Regions from separate parts of the Streptomyces sp. NPDC002537 genome, predicted to be linked through region 1. Evidence: riboswitches for the same ligand, from Rfam matches in the RefSeq annotation. Region 1 holds a riboswitch; the other holds the start of a gene.
The links. Region 1 has a riboswitch for glycine ahead of gcvT (glycine cleavage system aminomethyltransferase GcvT). Riboswitches for the same ligand answer to the same signal wherever they lie in the genome.
Positions count from the first base shown of each region.

Region 2: another riboswitch for glycine. It lies ahead of gcvP (aminomethyl-transferring glycine dehydrogenase); the one in region 1 lies ahead of gcvT (glycine cleavage system aminomethyltransferase GcvT).

Region 1 covers NZ_JBSFWT010000046.1:21,496-24,987, forward strand. Annotated here, with positions in the region: gene gcvH (glycine cleavage system protein GcvH) at 1-177, opposite strand, end outside; gene gcvT (glycine cleavage system aminomethyltransferase GcvT) at 245-1,360, opposite strand; glycine riboswitch at 1,393-1,504, opposite strand; glycine riboswitch at 1,505-1,600, opposite strand; gene ACWD4A_RS21020 (AAA family ATPase) at 1,764-2,513, shown strand; gene ACWD4A_RS21025 (enhanced serine sensitivity protein SseB) at 2,667-3,464, shown strand.
Region 2 covers NZ_JBSFWT010000093.1:14,333-17,824, reverse strand. Annotated here, with positions in the region: partial or broken gene ACWD4A_RS30005 (DNA polymerase IV) at 1-622, shown strand, start outside; gene ACWD4A_RS30000 (PRC-barrel domain-containing protein) at 628-1,050, opposite strand; glycine riboswitch at 1,207-1,314, shown strand; gene gcvP (aminomethyl-transferring glycine dehydrogenase) at 1,497-3,492, shown strand, end outside.

The DNA of each region.
Region 1 (3,492 bases):
CTCGCCACAGGACTCACCCGCGGTGACCGAGTCGCCGACCGCCGGGAGCTGGGCGTAGACGACGTCACCGAGCGCGTTGGCGGCGAACTCGGTGATGCCGACCGTCGCCACACCGTCCTCGGCGGCCGACAGCCACTCGTGCTCCTTGCTGTAGCGCAGCTGCTGGGGGTTGCTCATGGCTTGATTCTCCTGGATGCGCGTGGGTGCTTGTGCAACGGGTATTGACAGGTGAGACGGGAAGAGATCAGCGCTGCCGCTTGTAGAAGGGCAGGGCCACGACCTCGTAGGGCTCATGGCTGCCGCGAATGTCCACGGACACACCCTTTGTACCGGGTGCGGAGTGGGCGGCGTCGATGTACGCGATGGCGATCGGCTTGCCGAGCGTGGGGGAGGGGGCGCCGGACGTGACCTCGCCGACGACCTCGCCGCCGGAGACCACCGCGAATCCGGCGCGCGGCACCCGGCGGCCCTCGGCGATCAGGCCGACCAGCTTGCGCGGCGGGTTGCCCTCCGCGCGCTCCGCGGCGGCCGCGAGCGCCTCGCGCCCCACGAAGTCGCCCTCCTTGTCGAACTTCACGACCCGGCCGAGGCCCGCGTCGAACGGCGTGGTGGCGGTCGTCAGCTCGTGCCCGTACAGCGGCATGCCCGCCTCCAGGCGCAGCGTGTCGCGGCAGGAGAGGCCACAGGGCACGAGACCGACGGCGGCGCCCGCGTCGGTCAGCGCCTGCCAGAGCTTCTCGGCGTCGGCCGGGGCGACGAACAGCTCGAAGCCGTCCTCGCCGGTGTAGCCGGTGCGGGCGATCAGCGCGGGCACGCCCGCGACGGTGCCCGGCAGGCCCGCGTAGTACTTGAGGCCGTCCAGGTCCGCGTCCGTGAGGGACTTGAGAATGCCGGGGGACTCGGGGCCCTGGACCGCGAGCAGCGCGTAGTTGTCGCGGTCGTCCCGCACCTCGGTGGCGAAGTCCGCCGCGCGCTCGGTCAGCGCGTCCAGCACCACCTGGGCGTTGGAGGCGTTGGCGACGACCATGTACTCCTGGTCGGCCAGGCGGTAGACGATCAGGTCGTCCAGGATGCCGCCCGCGGCGTCGCAGATCATGGTGTAGCGGGCGCGGCCGACCGCCAGCGCGGAGAGATTGCCCACCAGCGCGTGGTCGAGCGCCTGCCCGGCCTGCGGGCCGGTGAGGGTGATCTCGCCCATGTGGGAGAGGTCGAAGAGGCCCGCGTGGGTGCGCACCGCGACGTGCTCGTCGCGCTCGCTTCCGTACCGCAGGGGCATGTCCCAGCCGGCGAAGTCGGTCATCGTGGCACCGAGCGCGCGGTGCAGCGCGTCGAGAGCGGTTCGGCGAGGGGCATCAGTCATGGTGTGGGCTCCCAGGCATGGCAATGAGGACGTCCTCCCCATCTGTCATCGGAACCTGAGAGGTTCACCGCGAGCGACGAACGCGCTGTCGGCTTGCACCTTCGGTGGGGCCGCCGCGCAGGACGGCCCGCTTTTCAGATCTGCCTCGCCCACGCGGTACGGGGCCTGAGAGATTCAAGGGAGGAACTTGCTCCTTCGGCGCCCAGCACTCAATGGCTGGAACTCTCCCGCGTGGATTCGAGCGGCCGGTATGCAGTTTGGGTACGCAGTTGGCGCGCACATCATTGCACGGACGGGCGCGCGACGGACCGCCCGCCGTCCTCTCAATTGCATTACCTTTCCTTTACGTTCTGTGGGTAGTCGGATGGTGACCGGGCGGGGCCCGGTACGGGGGAAGGCGGTCATCGTGCGCACGCGGGACACGGACGGGGAGCGGACGGAGGCCGCGCCGCCGGAGCGGGCGCCGCGCGGCCCGGCGGCGGGGGAGTGCCGGGTGCGGCCGGGCGTCCTCGACCTGCGCGGCGGCGGCCGCGCCGAGCTGCGCTGCGCCCCGGGCGACCTCGTCGTCGTCTCCGGACTGCCCGGCAGCGGGAAGACGACCCTGATACGGCGGGCCGTGCCCGCGCTCGACGAGCGGGGCGCGGCCGTCCGCCGCGTCGACTCCCAGGACTCCCGCGAGCGGCTGGAGCGCCGCACCCCGGGCTGGCTGCCGTACGCCGTGTACCGGCCGCTGGTGCGGCTCGTCCACTACGCCGCCCTCCGGCGGGCCCTGCGCTCCGGGGCGAGCGGGGTGGTGCACGACTGCGGCGAGCGCGGCTGGGTGCGGCGGTGGCTGGTCCGTGAGGCCCGCCGCCGGGGCGGCACCGTCCACCTGCTGCTGCTCGACGTCGGCCCCGGCCTCGCGCTGGCGGGCCAGGCGGCGCGCGGGCGCACGGTCTCCGCGCGCGCGTTCCGCCGCCACCGGGGGGCGGCGGCCCGGCTGGTCGCCGACGCGGTGGCCGGGAGGATGCCGGGGGGCGTGGGATCGGTGGTGCTGATGGACCGTCCGGCGGCCGACGCGCTGCGGCGGATCACCTTCACCGGCTCCGCGGGTGCACCCCCACGGGTGGTTCGCAGGGGCGCTGACGGGTCTCCCCGGAGCCGGGCGCGCTGACGCGAGGTCTCCTCGGCCGCCGAACGGGCCGGTTGTCCCGGGAGCGCGGTCGCCCGCCCCTCGCCGGTGGGCAATTCCGCAGGCCGCAGGCGGCGGCGTCGGCCCAACCGTTAGGGTTCGGGTGCGGCTTTGTAGAGACGGCGGTTGGACGAGATGAGCATCCCCGAGCAGTACGGTCGGCCCGCGGCCCCGGCCGGCGCCCCCGTGGGCGGCCTCCCCCAGGGCTGGCCCGCCAATGAACTCGAAGCGGTGCTCACCGCCTCCCTGGGCGTGCCCGGCGCGGGCGCCCGCATCGTCGAGGTGCTCGGGCGCAGCCACCTCTGGGTGCCCCTGCCGGGCGGCGGCGGGCCCGACAGCCCCGACCTCGACCTCCCCACCATGGAGCTCGACGGCGCCGCCTACGTACCGGTGTTCAGCTCCGAGGCGGAGTTCCTCCGCGTCGTCGGCGACCGGATGCCCTTCGCCGTGGCACCGGCCGTCGAATTCGCCCGCGGCCTGCCCCCGCAGGTCGGCCTCGCCGTCAACCCCGAGGGCGCCGTCGGCGCGCCCCTCCCGCCGCCCGCCGTCGCCGAGCTCTGCCGCGCCGGGCGCACCCTCCTCGACGGCGACGCCACCGGCGGCCGGGTCCGCCTCTTCCAGCCCGACTGGCAGCAGGAGCCCACCGGCTTCCTCGCCGCCGCCGGGCTGGAGTTCGCCGCCGCCCAGTGCGTACGGACCGCGCGCCGCGCCCTCGCCAGCGTCGAGGGGGCCGACCCCGCGCTCTTCGTCGGCGTCGAGCTCGACCTGCCCGACCCCGGCAGCCGCACCGCCGTCATGGACGCCCTCGGCAGGGCGCTCGGCACGGCGCCCGTCGTCTGGCCCGTACAGCTGGTCTTCCTGGACGTGGCGCGGGACCCGGTGGCCGACTGGATGCTGGCTCAGGTCCGTCCGTTCTACGACCGTGACCTGTGACTCCTCCCGTGCCCGCCGCCGCGGGCTC
Region 2 (3,492 bases), on a different contig from region 1:
CGCCGAGCGGGACGCCAAGTCCGTATCGGTGGAGGACACCTTCGAGGAGGACGTGACCGACCGCGTCCGGGTCCAGCTGGAGCTCACCCGGCTCGCCGACCGCTGCGTCCAGCGGCTGCGGGCGGCCGGGCGCTCGGGGCGGACGGTCGTGATCAAGGTGCGGCGCTACGACTTCTCGACGCTGACCCGCTCCGAGACCCTGCGCGGGCCCACCGACGACCCGGGCGTGGTGCGCGAGGCCGCCGCCCGGCTGCTGGAGGGCGTCGACACGACCGCGGGGGTGCGGCTGCTGGGCGTCGGCGTCACGGGCCTCGCCGACTACACCCAGGAGGACCTCTTCGCCCAGGCCGCGAGCGAGGCGGCCGCTGCCGACGAGGAGACCCCGCAGACCGCGGGGGAGGAGCCGGAACGGCCCGCGGCCGCCGTCGAGGCGCCGGCGCGGCGCTGGCTGCCGGGGCTGGACGTCCGGCACGCCGAGTTCGGGGCGGGCTGGATCCAGGGCAGTGGCGTCGGCCGCGTCACGGTCCGGTTCGAGCAGCCCTGGTCCGAGCCCGGGAGGGTGCGCACCTTCGCCGTCGACGACCCCGCGCTCGAACCGGCCGATCCCCTGCCGCTGATACGGGCCGCTCAGCCCGCCGAGCCGTTGACCGTACCGAGCCCCTCCTCCGTCCGCCCGGAAGTGCCGGAGGAGTCCGTCCGTCCCGCTTCGACGCCCGGCGTGGAGGGGGTGTCCCCGGCCGGGAGGGCGAGCCCGTAGTGGCGGTAGAGCTGGAGCTCCTGCTCGGGGGAGAGATGGCGGCCGACGCCGAAATCGGGGGCGTCCTTGATCAGAGCGCGCTCGTACGGGATGCGCAGCGTGTCGCCCACGACCTCGCTGGGGACCAGCGGCACGAAGGCGTCCCGGCTGAACAGGCCGGTGCGCACGGCCGCCCACTCGGGTTCGCCGGTCTCGTCGTCGAGGTACACCTCGTCCACGGTGCCGATCTTCATGCCGTCGCGGTCGAACGCCTTCCGGCCGATGAGATTCCGCGGATCGATATCGGTCTGCACCGTTCCTCCCATGGTTCGCGCATGCCCCCGGCCGCCTCGGCAGGGCCCCGAACACCTCCCGGAACACCTCTCGACACCAACGAAAAGGCACAAAGCGGGAACCGGCCACTCGAGGGATCGCCCCCTACCTGCGCTGGTAGGCTGGCGAGTGGCCGCAGACCCCGTGCGGGAGAGTCCTCCGAGAGCCCTGACGGGCTTTTGCGGGGGCGCCGAAGGAGCAAATCCTCCCCGGAATCTCTCAGGCACACGTACCGCATGGACGAGGTCACTCTGGAAAGCAGGGCGGGCCCAGGTCAGGCACAACGCCGGAGCCCGTCCTCACCGACGGTGAAAGCCGGGCCGCTGCCCGGTGAAGCTCTCAGGTTGAGATGACAGAGGGGGAGGCCGTCCGGGTACCCGCGCCGTGGTACCCCTCGCAGGTCGAAACGACCAGGAGGCCTCCGCAGATGACAGCCCACCGCATCTCCCTTTCCGACCTGGAGCGCGGCACGCCCTTCGAGCGCCGCCACATAGGCCCCGACAGCGCTGCCCAGGCCAAGATGCTCGCCCAGGTCGGATTCGGCTCCCTCGACGAACTCACCGACGCCGCCGTGCCGGACGTGATCAAGAGCACCGAGGCGTCGGCCCTGCCCGGGGCCCGCAGCGAGGCGGAGGTCCTCGCCGAACTCCGCGCGCTCGCCGGCCGCAACCAGGTCCTCGCCCAGATGATCGGGCTCGGCTACTACGGCACCTTCACCCCGCCGGTGATCCTCCGCAACGTCATGGAGAACCCGGCCTGGTACACCGCCTACACGCCCTACCAGCCGGAGATCTCCCAGGGCCGGCTGGAGGCGCTGCTCAACTTCCAGACCGTCGTCGCCGACCTCACCGGGCTGCCCACCTCGGGCGCCTCCCTGCTCGACGAGGGCACCGCCGCCGCCGAGGCCATGGCGCTCTCCCGCCGCGTCGGCAAGGTCAAGCAGGGCGTCTTCCTCGTGGACGCCGACACCCTGCCGCAGACCGTCGCCGTCATCCGGACCCGCGCCGAGCCGACCGGGGTCGAGGTCGTCGTCGCCGATCTGTCCGGGGGCATCCCGGAGGAGATCGCCGAGCGCGGTGTCTTCGGCGTCCTGCTGCAGTACCCCGGCGCCTCCGGTGCCGTACGCGACCTGCGCCCGGTCGTCGAGCGCGCCCACGAGCTCGGCGCGATCGTCACCGTCGCCGCCGACCTGCTCGCCCTCACCCTGCTCACCTCGCCCGGTGAGCTCGGCGCGGACATCGCGGTCGGCACGACCCAGCGCTTCGGCGTGCCCATGGGCTTCGGCGGTCCGCACGCCGGATTCATGGCCGTCCGCGAGCAGTTCGCCCGCAGCCTCCCCGGCCGCCTCGTCGGTGTCTCCGTCGACGCCGACGGCAACAAGGCGTACCGCCTGGCCCTCCAGACACGCGAGCAGCACATCCGCCGCGAGAAGGCCACCAGCAACATCTGCACCGCCCAGGTGCTGCTCGCCGTCATGGCCGGCATGTACGCCGTCTACCACGGTCCCGACGGCCTCGCCTCGATCGCCCGGCGCACGCACCGCTACGCCACGCTGCTCGCGGCGGGGCTGCGGGCCGGTGGCGTCGAGGTCGCGCACGGCTCGTACTTCGACACCCTGACCGTGAGAGTCCCGGGCCGGGCCGCCGAGGTCGTCACCGCCGCCCGCGGGCGCGGCGTCAACCTCCGGCAGGTCGACGCCGACCTGGTCGGGATCGCCTGCGACGAGACCACCACCCGCGAGCTCGTGACGGCCGTGTGGTCGGCGTTCGGGGTGGACGCCGACATCGAGGCGCTGGACGCCGCGACCCCGGACGCGCTCCCCGAGGGCCTGCTGCGCGCCGACGACTACCTCACCCACCCGGTCTTCCACGAGCACCGCTCCGAGACCGCGATGCTGCGCTACCTGCGCAGCCTGGCCGACCGGGACTACGCCCTGGACCGCGGCATGATCCCGCTCGGCTCCTGCACCATGAAGCTCAACGCCACCACCGAGATGGAGCCGGTCACCTGGCCCGAGTTCGCCGCGCTGCACCCCTTCGCGCCGGTGGAGCAGGCCGGTGGCTATCTCACGCTGATCACGGAGCTGGAGGAGCGGCTCGCCGAGGTCACCGGCTACGACAAGGTCTCCATCCAGCCGAACGCGGGCTCCCAGGGCGAGCTCGCGGGTCTGCTGGCCGTCCGGGCCTACCACCGCGCCAACGGTGACGAGCAGCGCACCGTCTGTCTCATCCCGTCCTCCGCGCACGGCACCAACGCCGCCAGCGCCGTGATGGCCGGGATGAAGGTCGTCGTCGTCAAGACCGGCGAGGACGGCGAGGTGGACGCCGACGACCTGCGCGCGAAGATCGCGCAGTACGCGGACGAGCTGGCCGTGCTGATGGTCACCTACCCCTCCACACACGGCGTGTTCGAGGAGCACATCA